3 regions of the Vreelandella profundi genome follow, and region 1 is predicted to be linked to each of the others. Evidence: predicted binding sites of a transcription regulator. Region 1 holds the regulator's gene; each other region holds the start of a gene.
What was found. The regulator sigma-54, encoded in region 1, starts transcription at its own class of promoters, with help from an activator protein. The targets are predictions, from matches to a motif close to TGGCACNNNNNTTGCTNT.

Region 1 (3,702 bases):
AGCCCAAACCAACCAAGCGCCTGTGGAGGTGGAAGCCGACCGCTTAGATCTTGATCAGCGCGCGGGTACCGCCGTTTACACCGGGGATGTGAATATTCGCCAGGGCGAAATGCAGCTGCGCGGTGAGCGAGTGGAAATTCAACGCAATGAGGCGGGCGAGCTTTCGCGCGCAACGTCTACCGGCGAGCGTGCTTACTTACGCCATCAGGTCGAAGGACAAGAAGGCCCGACGGAAGGCTGGGCTCGGCGGATTATTTATCACGTCGCCGAACGCCGAGTGGAGCTCATTGATCAAGCTGAACTGACCCAGCAGGACGACACATTTACCGGCGGGCGGCTTGAATATTTCATTGACCGTGAAGTGATTCAAGCGCGTTCAGACGTTGACGGTAGCGAGCCCCAGCGTATCCGCATGACTATTCAGCCGGAACAATAGAGAGTCAATCGATGGCAACTGCTGACAATGCGCCGATAAAAACACTATATGCCCACCACTTGGCGAAAAGTTACAAACGCCGCCGAGTGGTTAAAGATATTAACTTGGAAATCTCCCAAGGCAGCGTCGTCGGCTTACTCGGCCCTAACGGCGCGGGCAAAACCACGTCGTTTTATATGATTGTCGGGCTGGTCAAATCTGACGCCGGCAAAGTGGGCATTGACGACTTAGATTTAACCCGCGCCCCGATGCATGAACGCGCAGCGGCAGGCATTGGCTACCTGCCCCAGGAAGCGTCTATTTTTCGCAAATTATCGGTTGCCGATAATATTATGGCGATATTAGAAACGCGCAAAGAACTCGACCGCCCAGGCCGCGAAGAGCGCCTGGAAGCCTTGCTTGAAGACTTCCACATCACCCATATTCGCGACAATCTAGGCATGAGCCTCTCAGGCGGGGAGCGCCGCCGTGTAGAAATTGCCCGCTCGCTAGCAACTGAACCCGCCTTCATCTTGCTAGATGAGCCCTTTGCCGGGGTTGACCCCATTTCAGTGGGCGAGATTAAAACCATCATTCGCGCGCTAAAACAGCGCCATATTGGCGTTCTGATTACCGATCATAACGTCCGTGAAACGCTGGACATTTGTGATATCGCTTACATTGTCGGCGATGGCCATATCATCGCCAGCGGCCCCCCGGCGTCGATCCTCACTAACCAGCAAGTCAGGGATGTTTATCTGGGCGCAGATTTTCGTCTGTAGGCTTATTTTTGCCCATAAATCCCGCTTTATAACGCTTTAACTACCAATGGCATGCTTATTGCACTTGCACCCAGCCCCCACTCGCACTAGGGTAAAGCATTCCGATTAACGAGTGGTTCTCAAATGGTCATGAAAGCTTCTCTTCAACTGCGCATTGGGACACAGCTGACCATGACACCTCAGCTGCAGCAGGCCATCGCCCTGCTGCAGCTATCGACTCTGGACCTTCGCCAGGAAATTCAGCAGGCCCTAGATGCCAACCCTATGCTGGAACAGGAAGATGAGTTCGGTGAAGAGGCCGTGAGCGAGCCTAAAGAGGAGGAGTGGTCAGAGAGCATCCCCACCGAGCTTTCCGTTGATAGCGACTGGTCGGACACCTATCAAGACCTTGGCGGCACGGGCAGCAGCAGTGAGGGCCCTGATTTTGAGCGCCAGGCTGCCGAACAGAGCCTTCACGGCCACCTATTGTGGCAACTCGCCATGACCGATTTTAGCGCGCGTGAGCAGCTGGTTTCCGAGAGTCTCATCGACGCCCTAGACGCCAACGGCTACTTGACCCAGCCGCTTAATGATATTCGTGAAGGGCTACGCGCCCAGGGTATTGATGGCCTTAGCCAGCGCGAAGTGGAAACAACATTACTCAAGCTGCAGCAGTTCGAGCCCACCGGTATTTTTGCCCGCGACCTGCGTGAATGCTTGATGCTGCAGCTCGCTGCCCTGCCAGATGATACGCCGCTGCTGGTGCCTGCCCGCAGGCTAGTGCGCCAGTTTCTTGAAGCGCTCAGCAAAGATGACATGCGCTTACTCAAGCGCCGCTTAGGGCTCGATGACGAGCAGCTAGCCAATGTTATCCAGCTAATTCGCAGCCTAGATCCACGCCCAGGCAGCGCTTACGGCGTGACCAACGACAGCTATATCACGCCCGATTTAGTAGTGCGTCATGATAATGAGGGCTGGCATTTAGAACTCAATCAGGACGCCCTGCCTCGGCTGAGAATTCAACCTGACTACGCCAGTTTGATAAAGCGTGCGGATAAAAGTCAGGATAATCAGTTTTTGAAAGAACACCTGCAGGAAGCGCGCTGGTTAATTAAGAGCCTTTCGAGTCGTAACGACACGCTGCTGCGAGTGGGCCGTGAAATCATTACCCGTCAAATCGGCTTTCTCGAACACGGCGAAGAATCCATGAAACCGCTGATTTTGGCCGATATAGCCTCAGCCGTTGAGATGCATGAATCAACGATTTCACGGGTGACAACGCAGAAATATATTCATACGCCGCGCGGCGTGTTTGAACTGAAATACTTTTTCTCTAGCCAGGTGAGCGGCCAGGATGGCGACAGCCACTCCAGCACCGCGATACGCGCCCGCCTGAAGAAACTGATTCACGAAGAAGCCCCCGGCAAGCCGCTTTCGGATAGCCGCTTAGTGACGTTATTAGAAGAAGGCGGCATTCAGGTTGCGCGCCGCACGGTAGCCAAATACCGTGAAGCCATGGGCATTCCCTCTTCCAGTGAGCGGCGCCGTTTACGCTAGGAGCTGCCAGGTTTCAGCGAAACTCTCGACAAGGGCTTTGCAACGGAGCAAAAAGGGTTACAATCAAAAGGGCTACATATCTAAGTACTAAGTACAGTCCCTAAGTACCGTTCCTAAGTACAGCCCGATAGATAAGGAGTACGTCAATGCAAGTAAATATCACTGGTCATCACGTAGAACTGACTGACGCCTTGCGTGACTATGTTAATGAAAAGCTTGAGCGTGTTGAGCGTCATTACGACAATATAACCACGGTGCAGGTCACCCTATCGGTGGAGAAAGAACGCCAGCAGGCAGCCTGCACACTGCATGCAGCAGGTGCTGATTTACATGCAGAAGCCCTAGACAGTGATATGTACGCCGCTATCGATGCGCTGGCGGACAAAATTGATCGTCAACTCGTTAAACATAAGGAAAAAGCACAAGCCCGCGCCCAAGGCGCTGGTGTGCGTTAATTCAATGACGTTGGAAACCATACTCCCCCCAGAACGCGTTCTCTTCGACGTACCTGGGGGCAGCAAAAAAAGGGTGCTGGAATTTTTCAGCACCTTTATCGCCCAAAATACGCCCAGCCTCGATAGCCAAGAAGTGTTCAGCCGATTAATCGGCCGAGAGCGCCTAGGTAGTACAGGAATTGGCAACGGCGTGGCTATTCCCCATGCCCGCAGCCCTCACTGTTCTACGCCTATTGCTGGTTTTTTAAAGCTCTCAGAAGCGATTGATTTTGATGCTATTGACGGCGACCCCGTTGATCTAGTGTTTGTACTTCTGGTACCGGAACAAGCGGACGACACACACCTCTCTTTGTTAGGCCAAGTAGCCACCGTCATGAATGATGCGGATACTCGCCAGCAGCTACGCAAAGCAGGCAGTCAGCGCGAACTACTTGATCTCATTACCGCTAAAATTCGTGAGCATTCAGCGGATTAAACGGCGATCACTGATCACCAAGCCCCCATTTAAGCCGTT
Region 2 (3,702 bases), 1.8 Mb from region 1:
TCTGGGCGTCCACTCAGCACTACGCCGACTTTGACTACCAAATCTACCTACTCAACGATGACCAACCGCTAGACGACCTGCAGTTTGAAAAAGCCGTGCAGTCAGTGACTACGATGATTTTAAGAGGGATTGGGCTGACGGTATGAGTATTGGCCGGCGATTAGATGGGCTGGCGCATACGTAAAATCGATACGCCTAAACCGATAAAAGCACTGCCCATGATGCGATTGACCCACTTTACGCGGCGTGTATTGCTCAGCCAGCGAGTGAGATGTTTCGAGAGCCCGCCGTAGGCCATTAAGGTGGCGAATGAAAGCACCATAAAGGTGCATACCATCATGGAAAATTGTGGAAGCAGTGCGCGCTGTGTATCTAAGAACTGTGGAAACAAAGCGGTGAAAAACAGGATCGCTTTTGGGTTGCTCATGGCGACCAGCAGGCCTTCGCTGAAAATGCGCCATTGGGGAGTGGGCTTGGCAGCGGTGGACGGTACCGCCAGTGAGCGTTGGCTGCGCCACTGGCGAATGCCCAGATATATTAAGTAAGCAGCGCCGCCAAACTTCAGCAGACTAAACAGCATTTCTGAGGCGTTTAATATCACGCCTAACCCCAACACGGCTGCGCTTGCCAGCATTAGCAGACCAATGATATTCCCCAGCGAGGAAAGCGCGACACGCTTAGTTCCACCGGCCATGCCATTACGCACCGCGACTAAAAAAGCGGGCCCAGGGCTCGCAATGCTGACCAGCGCCATGGCAACAAACAGCAGCCAGGTAGAAAGTGGCATGGGTATATCTCCTAAGAGGATAAAGTCGGTTAGTCAGACGACCGGTACCTATCTAAGCGCTGATGGCAAGCCAGCACCTATTGAACGTTAGCATTGCACTAGCCAAGTGGCCCGCTGGTAACCGTTGTCTTCAACCCTTTAAGAATGGCTTGACCATCCTCGTGCTTGAGTTCGTCGTACCAGGCTTGCGTTTGGGCGGCGTCGTGCCCATGAATCATCTCCGCGCGCTTGCGGGCGCGCTGGACGATCTCACCCACTCGGCTAACGCGTTGTACGTCGTACTGCTTCAAGGCGCTGGCAATGGCTGATGGGGTATCGGCATGTTCTTCAAGTGCTCGCTGCACGACGTTAGCCAGCACCCAGGCGTCTTCCATGGCTTGGCAGCCGCCTTGGCCAAGGTCGGGTGCCATGCCATGAGCGGCATCCCCTAGAAGGGCAACACGCGGTGCGGTCAGTGAATCAAGCGGGGGGATATCGTAGATTTCCACACGCGCCATGCGCGCAGGGTCGAAGCGTTCAATAAGTGCCTGCACCGGCGCAGCCCAGCCTGCAAAGTGTGCGCGTAATTCATCGCGATAGTGGCTGGGGTCGTTGGTGGTGCCTGCGGGGAGCGGCACATCAAGAAAACAATAGAATTCCTGCGCGCCTTCGGCATTGCCCCCGTTACCCATGGGCATAAACGAGACACGCTTCGCGTCGCCGACATACTGATCCCAGTGACTCTGCGGTGCCAAGGCATCATCAACGGGCACGCGTACATTCCAGTTCACATAACCCACGTATTGGCGCTCAACGGGATGCCCCACGACTTTGCTGCGTAGCTTTGAATGGGTACCTTCCGCGACGACTAATAAGTCGGCGTGCAGGCTTTCGTCATCGTCAAAATGCGCAGATACACCGTCTTGCGTTAGCGTGTAATCATGACAGCGGCGGCCAAACTGCACATGCTCGGTGCCTACCGCATCTAGCAGCATTTGTTGTAGGGCGGCGCGGGAAATAGGGCATGCACGCTGCTCAATCTCTTCAAATAGCGGTACCAGGCTAAAATCGGTTAAGGATTGACCGTCATGCGTGAGATAGCGCATCTGGGTGATGTTGCCACTTAAGCTTTCAATGGCGTTACCAAGGCCAAGTTGATGCATGACTTTCACGCCGTTAGACCATATCGAAAGCGCAGCGCCTACAGGCCTCATCGTTGCTACGCGTTCAACCACCGTGACCTGATGCCCTTGCCGCTGGAAAGCGAGAGCGGTGCTAAGCCCGCCAATGCCCGCACCGATAACGAGAATATTGAGAGGCGTAGTCAGAGGGCGGGACATAGCGAGCTCCTTGAAAAATGAGAAGGCACAACGGCTAACGCTTCATATCAGCTGTTACCGCTAACTGTATACAGCGTTAAACCTTAATGTATAAGCAATCATAGTGCCAAATCAGCCATTATTTACCCAGGCTTCAAAACCTAACCGACGCCTGTAGGCTGACTTCTAGGGGGTCGCCGACCACTACCCGTGTGTTGCCCCCGCTTGAAGGATAGTAAGTGGTGTCGAACAGGTTCTTGGCATTGACTTGCAGGTGCAGGTTATCGCCTAGCCACGGAGTGTCCCAGCCGATAAACGCATCAGCGACGGTGTAGGCGTCTAGTTGGAAGCTGTTGTCAGCATCACCTTCACGCTCACCCACATAGCGAACCCCGCCACCTAAGCGCCAGTTGCCCAGTCCAGGCGCGGTTGTTAAGTCGTGCGCCAAGTAGAGGCTGACGGTGTGGCGTGCAGCGTTGGTCAGCCGGTTGCCCTGGGTGTCTTGGGTATCTTTGAGTACTTCGGTGTCGGTATAGGCGTAAGCGCCTAGTAGTGAAAGTTGATCGGTTAACTGGCCTGAAACCGTTAGCTCCACACCCCGTGAGCCCGCTTCGCCTACCGTGCGGGTCACACCGTTGTCGGAGACGGCAACATTTTCCTTACGGATATCGAACAGCGCAACGGCCAACGAGAACTGATCGTTCCATAGGTGCTTCACGCCGATTTCGCTGCCCATACTGTGTTCAGGGGCCAGCGCCTGTCCGGTATCGCTGTCTGCCCCATTGGGCACAAACGCTTCGCTGTAGCTGGCATAAACGGACGTATCCTGGGTCAGGCGATGCAGCAGGCTGACTGAGGGCAGGAAAATATCGTCGCTGGTATCCGTCTCGGTGATGAAGTCCTGACCACGGCCCCCAAACTGCTCGTAGTGGGTATAGCGTCCGCCTAACCCCAGCGTCCAGCGGTCGTTGAAGTGCCAGCGATCATTGAGATAAACGCCGGTGGTATTAACCTCATCCAAGCGGTTGCTGCGTGAGGCGTTAAGGCTATCGCTATCCAGGTTCAGGCCACCATAGCGAATGTCGAATATATTTTGATCGGTGACGGAGTCGCTGCGATATACCTCTGCTAAATAGTCGCGGCGGCGTTCGTGGTCAATGCCCACGGTGAGATCATGGCGCATGCCTGCCAGAGTGGCGGTGCCGGTAGTATCCCAGGCGGTGTACTGTACGCGGCGGTCATAACCTTCATTCGCATCTGCACGACGTGTTAGTGCACCGCTCTGCTCGTTAACGCTGAGTACTCGCGGTTGGCCGTCGTTGTACTGCCGGCGGTTCCAGCCGTAGGTGAGCCGTGTTGACCAGTCGTGGTTAATATCCTGTTCCCACCAGGCGGTGACGGCTTCGTCGTGACCGAAGACCCGTGACCAGGCTTCGTCGAAACGGCGGTTACTAGGTACCTTGGCGGGTTCTCCGTCGATCATTACCGTGCCGCGATCCAGATCCAAGTCGTAGTCGCGATACTCATACGCGATCTGCGCGCGGCTGTCGCGGCCTTCCCAGCGCAGCGAAGGGGCAATAATCGTGCGTCGATCATTACCAAAAACGCGCGATGAGT
Region 3 (3,702 bases), 1.2 Mb from region 1:
CAGATCGCGCAGCCGATCCACCTCTTCCACAATGATGTGGGTATATTCGCGCAGCGCCGGGTCGTCTAAGTCTCGCTCTAGCAGCTGTGCGGCGCCACGAATGCCGCCTAGCGGGTTTTTAACTTCGTGGGCAAGCCCTCGGGCTAATATCTTGATAGTTTCTTGACGCGTGGTCAGGGCCTCTTCTCGAGAGATCTGCATCAACCGATCGCGAGGCTCTACTTCCAACAGCAGCTCATTGTCTGATAGCGGCGTCACCGTATAGTCGACCGTTAGCGGGTCGCTATTCAGCGGCGTAATGCGCGCCTCGCGCTGGGTATACGGGTGAAAGGCATCGCGGGCCTTGGCCAACACGTCATCAATGCTTTCATCGCCACCTAGTAACGTATCCAGGCTGCTCCCACGCACACGGCTAAGGCTAACCGCTAATAGCGCCTCGGCCGCAGGATTCATCCAGCGCACCCTCAGCTCACCATCTAACAGCAGTACTGCCGTAGTGAGATGTTCGAGCAAGCGCTGGTGCATTGCATGTTCTGAGAAACCGTCCTGAGAAATCGCGTCTTTCATCGCCATTACAGACCTACAGGTGGATGATGAATGAGAGACTGCAATAAGCGCGCCAATTACGCGCCTATGCCCGGTTGCACGGCCTGCGAGCAACGTCATACCAAACGCCGAGTCCTTTTAGCGCATCCCGCTGCACTATCGCTTTTATTATTGCACCATATTGGTGCTCGCAATAAAAAACCCCGCCGAAGCGGGGTTTATCACTGCTGTTAACATCTCGTCAGCAACAGTCGGCGGCTAATGCGCTGATTAGCAGCTATTGTCATTTAACAGCTATAGTACATATCAAACTCAATCGGGTGAGTCGTCATGCGGATACGATTCACTTCTTCCATTTTGAGTTCAATGTAAGCATTGATCATGTCGTCGGTGAATACGCCACCTTCGGTCAAGAACGCACGGTCAGCGTCGAGCGCTTCCAATGCTTGATCCAGGCTGTTGGCGACCGTAGGAATCGCTTTGCCTTCTTCTGGCGGCAGGTCGTACAAGTTCTTATCCATAGCATCGCCAGGATGGGTCTTGTTTTTAATACCGTCGATACCGGCCATCAACATGGCAGAGAACGCCAGGTATGGGTTAGCGGTAGGATCAGGGAAGCGGGCTTCTACACGCTTGCCTTTCGGGCTAGCGGTGTAAGGAATACGAATAGAAGCAGAGCGGTTACGCGCGCTGTAGGCCAGCATTACCGGCGCTTCGTAGCCAGGCACTAGACGCTTGTACGAGTTAGTAGAAGCGTTGGTGAACGCGTTCAACGCACGAGCGTGCTTAATGATGCCGCCAATGTAATAAAGCGCCATTTCAGACAGGCCTGCGTACTCGTCACCGGCGAACTGGTTGTTACCATCTTTCCAGAACGACTGGTGAACGTGCATACCAGAACCGTTGTCACCTACCAGCGGCTTGGGCATGAAGGTCGCCGTTTTGCCGTAAGCGTGCGCCACGTTGTGGATCACGTACTTCATTTCCTGCACTTCGTCAGCTTTCTTTACCAGCGTGTTGAATCTAACGCCAATTTCGTTCTGACCTGCGTTGGCAACTTCGTGGTGGTGAACTTCCACGGTCTGGCCAATCGCTTCCAACGTATTACACATAGCGCCACGAATATCGTGGAAGCTATCAACCGGTGGGACCGGGAAGTAGCCGCCTTTCAGACGCGGACGGTGGCCTAAGTTACCACCTTCTACGACGCTGTCAGTCGCCCAAGCGCCTTCATCAGAAGAGATTTTGTACATGGAACCCTGCATGTCGGTTTTCCAATGTACTTCGTCAAAGATGAAGAATTCAGGCTCAGGACCAAAGAAAGCGGTATCGCCAAGGCCAGTTGACTGCAGAAACGCTTCTGCACGCTTAGCGATGGAGCGCGGGTCACGATCATAGCCTTGCATCGTCGCAGGCTCGATGATGTCGCAACGCAGCACTAGCGTCGCGTCTTCAGTAAAAGGATCGAGGTAAGCAGAGCCGTCCTCTGGGCTCAGAATCATGTCGGATTCGTTGATGCCCTTCCAGCCGCCGATGGAAGAACCATCAAACATCTGGCCATTTTCAAAAAACTCTTCGGTCACGTCGCGAGCAGGCACGGTGACATGGTGTTCTTTACCGAGCGTATCGGTGAAACGCAGGTCTACCCACTTAACATCATGTTCTTCAATTAGCGCGATGGTCTTGGCTGACATAGTGTCCTCCGGTATGAGCGTGGCTTAAAGCTAGCGACAGTAAGCTATCGATAAAAGTGTTGTGCGACAAAATACGTGCAAAAACGCACGCCTGTCATTTTTTTGCTCACCCAACGTTTGCTGAAAAATATAAACAAATCACTGAGCAAGCCTTTCAGGCCGGCTATCGTTTTATCACGCCGCAGGGCTTCTGCCTACGACCAGTAGCCGTTGTAAAACTTACTGCACAGGAGAAAGCATAGATCATGCCAACACTGCACCATTATGGTATTAAAAAACAACAACCATTTGTTTTTTAAACATTAAAAAATACCTCGCGATGCCTCGTGATGACGCATAGCGCCTTAGCTGCAGCCAATCAGGCGCTAAAAACATGCTCAATGCACCAAAATAGAACAAAAATACATATTAATGCCCCAAAATAGACCATTGAAAATAATGAGCACTATTGTTTGGCTCGCAAACTTTTTCTTGCTACCCAAAGAAACAAGACACTACAATAAATTACATAACAGCAAATTAACTCACACACGGAGTCGGCAATGGGATCGGTCTGCTTTATCATTGATGCCATGGTGACAGGGGCAATGCTGCCACGCCATTTAAGATCCATCCGTGCATCGGGTGTTGCCGACCATCTACTGCCTATTCTAGTGACCAGCAATTGCGCTCATGCTCGCCTGCCCTCTATCGAACAGCGCTATCACACGCGCAGCCTCATCACGCCAACGCTGGGGCTCGGCGCACGCGTTAACCAAGCGGCGTTTACTAGCCAAGCTGAATGGTTGATCGTTGCGCTGCAAAAACAGCCAGTGCCGGCAAGCCTTTGGGGCTCACTCTATTCTCAGCTAAACACCTATGCCTTGGATGCACTGCTTGTCAGCCTTACGCAGCCCACATTGCCAGAGCGTTTTCTGCGGCGGCTACTGGCAAGCGCCCCATTATTACCGCCCTACATCGCGATTAAACGGGCCTGGTTCGAGCGCTTAGGAGGTTTTGACCCTGAGCTGGATGAAGAACGTGCGGTTGCTGATTTTGTGCAGCGCTTACACGCCTGCCCCATTCGCCTGAAAACCTACAGCGGCCAACTAATCCGCCAGTTAAGCGAACCAAGCACGGTTTCGCCCAGCAAGCTTAGCGCCGCTTACACGCCGCGCCTTTAACCTATTTTGATCTTCCACCCTTAGGCCACCTTCAGCTGTTTACCAAACAACATCGCCCCCAGCGTAAAGGTATTTGCCAGTTTATTAAGCGCTACCGACCCCACGACGCCCACCACAATAAGCACCAAGGCATATACCACAACGGGCAGCGCCAGAGGCGCAACGGCCAAATCGGCAAGCACAAAAAACATGGGATGCGCCAAGTAAATGCCAAACGAATGCGCGTTCACATGACGCACCCACACCGGCACCGTACGTCCGGCTAAGTAGCGCATCGCGCAAAGCGTAAACATCACAAA

Region 2: a site for sigma-54 is predicted at 2,198-2,215, ahead of hpxO (FAD-dependent urate hydroxylase HpxO). Genes of this name have one in related genera too.
Region 3: a site for sigma-54 is predicted at 2,474-2,491, ahead of glnA (glutamate--ammonia ligase). Genes of this name have one in related genera too.

The regions. Positions count from the first base shown of each region.
Region 1 is NZ_CP077941.1:1,338,220-1,341,921, reverse strand. Features, by position in the region: gene lptA (lipopolysaccharide transport periplasmic protein LptA) at 1-436, shown strand, start outside; gene lptB (LPS export ABC transporter ATP-binding protein) at 448-1,197, shown strand; gene KUO20_RS06145 (RNA polymerase factor sigma-54) at 1,321-2,733, shown strand; gene hpf (ribosome hibernation-promoting factor, HPF/YfiA family) at 2,880-3,188, shown strand; gene KUO20_RS06135 (PTS sugar transporter subunit IIA) at 3,193-3,663, shown strand.
Region 2 is NZ_CP077941.1:3,189,007-3,192,708, reverse strand. Features, by position in the region: gene KUO20_RS14595 (TetR/AcrR family transcriptional regulator) at 1-146, shown strand, start outside; gene KUO20_RS14590 (LysE family translocator) at 161-787, opposite strand; gene hpxO (FAD-dependent urate hydroxylase HpxO) at 886-2,106, opposite strand; gene KUO20_RS14580 (TonB-dependent siderophore receptor) at 2,240-3,702, opposite strand, start outside.
Region 3 is NZ_CP077941.1:144,340-148,041, reverse strand. Features, by position in the region: gene glnL (nitrogen regulation protein NR(II)) at 1-525, opposite strand, end outside; gene glnA (glutamate--ammonia ligase) at 834-2,240, opposite strand; gene KUO20_RS00715 (glycosyltransferase family 2 protein) at 2,783-3,403, shown strand; gene KUO20_RS00710 (acyltransferase family protein) at 3,424-3,702, opposite strand, start outside.